DNA from 2 places in the Rhizobium sp. Root149 genome. Region 2 is predicted to be linked to the other one. Evidence: predicted binding sites of a transcription regulator. Region 2 holds the regulator's gene; the other holds the start of a gene.
The links. The regulator PhoB, encoded in region 2, activates phosphate uptake and scavenging genes when phosphate is short. The targets are predictions, from matches to a motif close to TGTCATNNANCTGTCAT.
Positions count from the first base shown of each region.

Region 1: the regulator PhoB is predicted to act here: its motif matches at 1,360-1,376, upstream of ASD54_RS19215 (DUF2794 domain-containing protein).

Region 1 is NZ_LMGD01000022.1:201,683-205,093, forward strand. It holds gene acnA (aconitate hydratase AcnA) at 1-91, shown strand, start outside; gene ASD54_RS19210 (thioredoxin family protein) at 352-1,095, shown strand; gene ASD54_RS19215 (DUF2794 domain-containing protein) at 1,406-1,795, shown strand; gene ASD54_RS19220 (GNAT family N-acetyltransferase) at 1,904-2,461, opposite strand; gene rplS (50S ribosomal protein L19) at 2,571-3,089, opposite strand; gene ASD54_RS19230 (sulfite exporter TauE/SafE family protein) at 3,387-3,411, shown strand, end outside.
Region 2 is NZ_LMGD01000020.1:448,586-451,996, forward strand. It holds gene pstB (phosphate ABC transporter ATP-binding protein PstB) at 1-339, shown strand, start outside; gene phoU (phosphate signaling complex protein PhoU) at 390-1,100, shown strand; gene phoB (phosphate regulon transcriptional regulator PhoB) at 1,121-1,804, shown strand; gene ASD54_RS14315 (GcrA family cell cycle regulator) at 1,926-2,489, opposite strand; gene ASD54_RS14320 (aspartate aminotransferase family protein) at 2,907-3,411, shown strand, end outside.

The sequences.
Region 1 (3,411 bases), on a different contig from region 2:
GATCCTCTGCCGCATCGACACGCTGGATGAAGTCACCTACGTCAACAATGGCGGCATCCTGCAGACGGTTCTTCGCGATCTGGCTGCCTGATCGGCTCTGGATTGCGCTACTCTAGAGGTGGCGCAATCTTCTGGCCTGATGCAGGGTTCACCGTCTGGAGAAGACGAAATTCAAGGAAGCCGCCGGACAGGCCTTGTCCGGCGGCTTCTTTATGCGCAAATCTGCACATACAACTCTCACCCGCTTGTGACTTCCGCTTGATGGAGGTTGGGGGGTAGGTTGCAGACCAGACCCGCTTCTCATGCCCCAAAGACACCATGCGCAACACACAAGTCCATCATCGGCATACAGTGACATCCGCCTTCTGGCTCACCGTCAGCCTTCTGGTTGCAGGTACCGCATTGGCGGGCGACATCTCGTCTCCGAAAGGCGTGGTGGAACTTTTTACGTCGCAAGGGTGCTCCTCCTGTCCGCCCGCCGACGCCGCCCTGAAGCAGATCGTCGATCAGGGAGATGTGGTGGCGCTGTCTTACCACGTCGATTACTGGAACTATCTTGGCTGGACCGATACGCTGAGCTCCAAGGAAAATACGGAGCGCCAGTATGGCTATGCGCACAGCATGGGCCGCAGCGGGGTCTATACGCCACAGGCCATCATCAATGGTCGGGCGCATGTCAAAGGCACCGATGTCGCAGCAATCAATGGGAAGATCAGCCAGTTGCACGGCGAGGGCCAAGGCCTGACCGTTCCGATCACGGCCCGAATGAATGGCGAGGAAATGGAAATCTCCATCCCGGCCGGCGAGGGTCGAGCAGACGTGGTTGTCGCCTACTTCACCAAGAAGGAGGCAGTCACCGTCGAACGTGGCGAGAACAGCGGGCGCCAGATGGAATACTGGCATAATGTCTATGATGTTCAGACAGTGGGCATGTGGGAAGGCAAGGATCTGAAGATCACCCTGCCTGCCAAGGCCATGGGTCGCTCCAAGAAGGATGGATGCGCGATCCTTCTCCAGGCATCGGGGCCGAAGGGCGAACCTGCTGCGATCATGGGTGCCGCCGTCTTGATGGCAGGACGAAAGCGTCCCCAATAGCGATACCTTTGCAGAGAAAAAGGTCCGGCCCGAAGCGTCGGGGGCTGGGGGTAAGGTCAACGCCTGGGACCGGACCTGATGGCGCTGTGCGCCAACTGCATGACACCAATCTGACGCGCGATTCGGGCGCGGGTTTGTTCGAATTCAGGCGGAAAACGGCATTTAAGAAAAAACAAATAATGCGGATAGCAGCGCTGAAACTCCGTCGGGCAGAATGCGTTAGCCTGTCGAACGCGCTTGCTTTTTGGCAGGCGTAGGGCACACTGTCACGCAGCCGTCATCAAAAACGGCCTTGGATTGAGGAGCTTTGATGAGCGATCAGCCAGAGACAGGAGGGCGGCTTTCCAGTTCGGATGGCGCCAACGTGATCGAACTCAACCAGTACCGGCAGAGCACTGACGCCGTCCCCGTGATGTTCCATCGCCGGGAACTGGATGCCATCTTGAGAATTTACGGTCGCATGGTCGGAGAGGGTGAGTGGAAGGACTACGCCATCGATCAGTTGCGGGATCGGGCAGTCTTTTCAGTTTTCAAGCGTTCGGGGGAGATGCCCCTGTACCGGATCGAGAAGAATCCCAAGCTCGCGGCCAAGCAAGGCGCCTTCAGCGTTACCAATACGCATGGCATGATCCTGAAGCGTGGCCATGACTTGCAGCAAGTCTTGAAAGTCTTCGACAAGGTATTGAAGCTGATCGACTAAAGCATGTCACGCAAAAGTGTGCAGCGGTTTTGCGAAAACGACATGCGATAAAACAAAGAGTTAAAGCGTCAGGAGCGAATCTGAAAGATCGCGACAAGCTTTAGAACGTCAGCCCCCGAAAAGTGTACCAGGATAGGCGCCAAGATCCGGCGGTGTTGTGGTGCCAGCCCCCAGTTCCCGCTGCATGAAGACCGTATCGAGCCACTGGCCGTGCTTGAACCCGGTCCCTTTCATGGTTCCAACCATTTGGAAGCCGAGCGCTGCATGCAGGCCGGCAGAGGCAGAGCTTGCGCCGCCGATGACCGCTGCCATCTGCCGGAACCCGAGACCTGTACAGCGTTCAATGAGTTCCTTCAGGAGCACCTTGCCTAAGCCGCGACCTCTGGCGAGGGGCGAGAGGTAGATCGAATCCTCGACCAGCCAGCGATAGGCAGGACGGGTCCTGAAAGCTGAGGCATAGGCGTAGCCGAGAAGCGTGCCGTCGGCATCTTCGGCCACCACATAAGGATACCCCTTCTCAGTTATCGCCCTGAAGCGCTGCAGCATTTCCGCCTCGTCTGGAGGCGTGATCTCGTAGCTGGCGCTGCCGTTCAGGACGCTATCGCGATAGATGTCTGTGATGGCGGGTATATCGGTGGGGCTCGCGTCGCGCAGATGATAGGTCATATCAGTTCAATCCGGATAAGGTCTTGCCTTGATAAGATCCATCGAGACTGAACTGCAACAAAAAAGGCGAGCCGAAGCCCGCCTTTTAAATCCAGAATGCGCAGAACTATTATTCTGCTGCACCTTCCGAAGCTGCTGCAGCGGCGGCTTCTGCTGCTGCCTTTTCGGCGGCGAGAGCCTGTGCTGCTGCAACCTTTTCAGCTTCGATACGTGCACGCTCTTCAGCAGCGGCAGCGCGTTCAGCTTCGTTGAGCTTGCGGGCGCGAGTGTTGGTGTTCTCGACGATACGCGCAGACTTGCCGCGACGGTCGCGCAGGTAGTACAGCTTCGCGCGACGAACCTTACCGCGACGAACGACTTCAACGCTGTCGACCAGCGGAGAGTAAACCGGGAATACGCGCTCGACGCCTTCGCCGTAGGAGATCTTGCGAACGGTGAAGCTCTCGTTGATGCCGCCGCCGGAGCGAGCGATGCAAACGCCTTCATAGGCCTGAACACGGGTACGGTTGCCTTCGCGAACCGTTACGTTGACGCGGAGCGTATCGCCAGGAGAGAATTCCGGCAGCTTGCGCTTGGCTTCGATCTTGGCAGCCTGTTCGGCTTCCAGCTGAGCAATGATATCTGTCATGTTAACCTCTAGGTTCTTCTGAAACGACCAGAGCGCTCGACATCGGACCTTCGGACTTGCCTTGGAGCCGTGCTGTGAACCAAAAGAGGGAGTTCACAAGCAGGAGCGGATTCGCCATTCTTTGTTACGGTCAACGGGAGAAACTCCCATGTCCGCGTGGGCCTTTACACCACCAATCGCCATTTGTCACCCCTGTCGCGCAGGAATCTGAATTCAAGATCATCCTGATATGGCCTTGCAGCACGACCCAGCAACCGATAAGCCGCTCGATCATCAGGTTGCAAGGGAGGGCACCGGGTGTCGATTTCAATTATTGTCTTGC
Region 2 (3,411 bases):
CGCCTGCAGGAGTCCGGAACCGGTCTTTCCGGCGGCCAGCAGCAGCGCCTCTGCATTGCCCGTGCCATCGCCGTATCGCCTGAAGTGATCCTGATGGACGAGCCATGCTCGGCACTCGATCCGATTGCCACGGCCAAGGTGGAAGAACTGATCCATGAGTTGCGCAGCAATTATACGATCGTCATCGTGACGCATTCGATGCAGCAGGCGGCGCGCGTATCACAGCGTACCGCCATGTTCCACCTGGGTCAGTTGGTGGAAGAAAACGATACCGACAAGATGTTCACCAACCCGGATGACCAGCGCACGCAGGACTACATCATGGGCCGCTTCGGCTGAGCCCGACTGATCCTGACCGTCCCTGACACTCCAGATCCGAGGAAAACTCCATGTCATCGCATATCATGTCAGCCTTTGATGAAGAGCTGAAGTATCTCAATCGACGCATTTCGGAAATGGGCGGGTTGGCCGAACAAATGTGCGCCGATGCCGTGCACGCCTTGGTGAACGGCGATAGCGCTCTCGCTCAGAAGGTCATTTCCGACGACGTCATCCTGGACAATGCCGAGCGCGAAATTCAGGAAAAGGCCATCGTTACGATTGCCAAGCGCCAGCCGATGGCGGCGGACCTGCGTGAAATCATCGGTACGCTTCGGATCGCGGCTGATCTTGAGCGCGTCGGCGACCTTGGCAAGAACAACGCCAAGCGTGTGATTGCCGTTCAGGGCACTGGCGTTCCACGCAAGCTGGCGCGCGGACTGGAGCATCTTTCCGAACTGGCGCTGGTTCAGCTCAAGGAAGTTCTGGACGTGTTTGCCAACCGTTCCGCCCAAAAGGCTGAAGCGATCCGTCAGCGCGACGAAGAGATCGATGCCATGTACACCTCGCTGTTTCGCGAGCTTCTGACCTACATGATGGAAGATCCCCGCAACATCACAACCTGCACGCATCTTCTGTTCTGCGCGAAGAACATTGAGCGCATTGGCGACCATGCGACCAACATCGCCGAGACAATCTATTACATCGCGACCGGTGCACAGCCACAGGGAGAACGTCCCAAGGACGATAGCTCCAACACATTGGGCGCTGTCGTCGAGTAAGCCGGAACGGAGTGATTGCCATGCAGCCGAAAGTTGCGGTTGTCGAAGATGAGGAGGCGCTCAGCGTTCTCCTGCGCTACAATCTTGAGTCTGAGGGCTACGAAGTCGAAACCATTCTGCGGGGTGACGAAGCCGAAATCCGGTTACAGGAACGTGTTCCGGACCTTTTGATCCTGGATTGGATGCTTCCTGGCGTATCCGGTATCGAACTCTGCCGCCGGCTGCGAATGCGGGCGGAAACCGAACGCCTGCCGATCATCATGCTGACGGCGCGGGGCGAGGAAAACGAGCGCGTTCGTGGCCTCGCAACCGGCGCCGATGATTACGTCGTGAAGCCCTTTTCGACGCCGGAACTCATGGCCCGCGTCAAAGCCATGCTGCGCCGCGCAAAGCCTGAAGTCTTGTCCAGCGTCCTGAAGTGCGGTGATATCGAACTGGATCGGGAAACGCATCGCGTTCACCGCAAGAGCCGAGAAGTGCGGTTGGGTCCGACGGAGTTTCGCCTGCTGGAGTTCCTGATGGCCTCGCCGGGACGTGTGTTTTCACGATCGCAGTTGCTCGACGGCGTCTGGGGTCACGATATCTACGTGGATGAGCGAACAGTGGATGTGCATGTCGGGCGCCTGCGCAAGGCCCTGAATTTCTCGAACATGCAGGATGTCATCCGCACGGTTCGCGGTGCCGGCTACTCTATGGAATCCTGAGAGGCTCTCCAGCATCGAGACGAACAGGCCCGGCGAAGGCCGGGTTTTTTGTTGCCCAAGGACAAGGTACAAAAAAACGGGCGCGCGGCCCGTTTTTCGAAAACCTGGATGTGTCTAACGATCAGCCGCGGGAAACGGCATTTGCCGCTCTCCGGCGCTCCGTCACAGGCTGGTAGGCCATGCGGGCGTGGTACTTGCAGTAGGGCGAGCCATCACAGGCTTCTGCGCCGCAGAAGTGAAAGTCTTCCTTCAAAGGATCGCCTACCGGCCACTTGCAGGTGCGCTCCGTCAACTCGGTCAGGACCAGGCGACGCGCCTCGGGCATTGCACGATCATTGACCGGCACCAGCTCCGTCGGCTCAAGGACAGTGATGTCCATGTTGTCTGTCGAGGAAATGATGTTGGCCGGACGAGGAACCGAACGGTTTGCCGGCGCAGGCGCGGACGTTGGCCGTGCAGCGAAGGTTGCTGGCCGTGCCGCGGGCGGTGCCGCAGGACGCTTTGGAGCGCGGGTCGGGGTGGCCGGACCGCCTGCCTTCACGCGACCAGGGAGGTTGAGACGGTGCACCTTGCCAATCACGGCATTGCGGCTGACGCCACCCAGCTGTGCAGCAATCTGGCTCGCGCTCAGGCCTTCGGCCCATAGCCGTTTCAACTTCTCGACGCGTTCGTCTGTCCAGTTCATGCAGTCTCTCCGCCTTGAGCACGCATTAGAAGACAGAATCTCTCACCGTTACGGCGAAAGTAATTCGCCGCGCATACTATATCTATACTTTTGGTGACTAGTTCCGCCGCATGCAGTCTAGTAATTGATGATTAACCTAATGGGCGCCGGACTCGCTGACAAGAGTCGGCGGAATCGCTGCGAATCGATTTCCGGGTTTTCCCCAACTTGCTTGAAAGGCGAGTCATTTTTGCCACAGAGAGTTGAGTGGCAGTCAAGCCGCCTTTGTCGCCGTTTTCCGCTGTGAATCAACGCTTTTGTTGACAGGGAGTAGCTAAATGCGGATAGTGCCGACGCCGTCCTTTGGGGCGGCATTTTGATTTCTGGTGGCGCATGCCACCGCCGGTTGGATTTTTTGCCTCAAGGAGTGATGTCGCCATGGCTGAAGCCGCGCTTTTCGACACGTTTGCAAGGGCTCCATTGCGCTTCGTGCGCGGTGAGGGCGTCTGGCTCGTGACGGAAACGGGAGAGCGATATCTCGATTTTGGTGCGGGCGTTGCCGTCACCTCGTGCGGTCATTCCAACCCGCATCTGGTTGAGACGCTGAAATCGCAGGCTGAGAAGGTCTGGCATCTGTCGAACCTGTATGAGATTCCGGATCAGGAGCGTCTCGCGCGCCGTCTGGTCGATGCGACCTTTGCCGACAAGGTGTTCTTCACCAACTCGGGTGCTGAAGCGCTCGAATGCGCCATCAAGACCGCGCGTCGCTATCACTATTCAAAGGGCCATGCGGAGAAATTCCACATCATCACCTTCGAGGGCGCGTTCCACGGTCGTACGATTGCGACCATCGCCGCAGGTGGCCAGGAAAAATATCTGGAAGGCTTCGGACCAAAGGCGCCGGGCTTCGACCAGGTTCCCTTCGGCAATCTGGACGCACTGA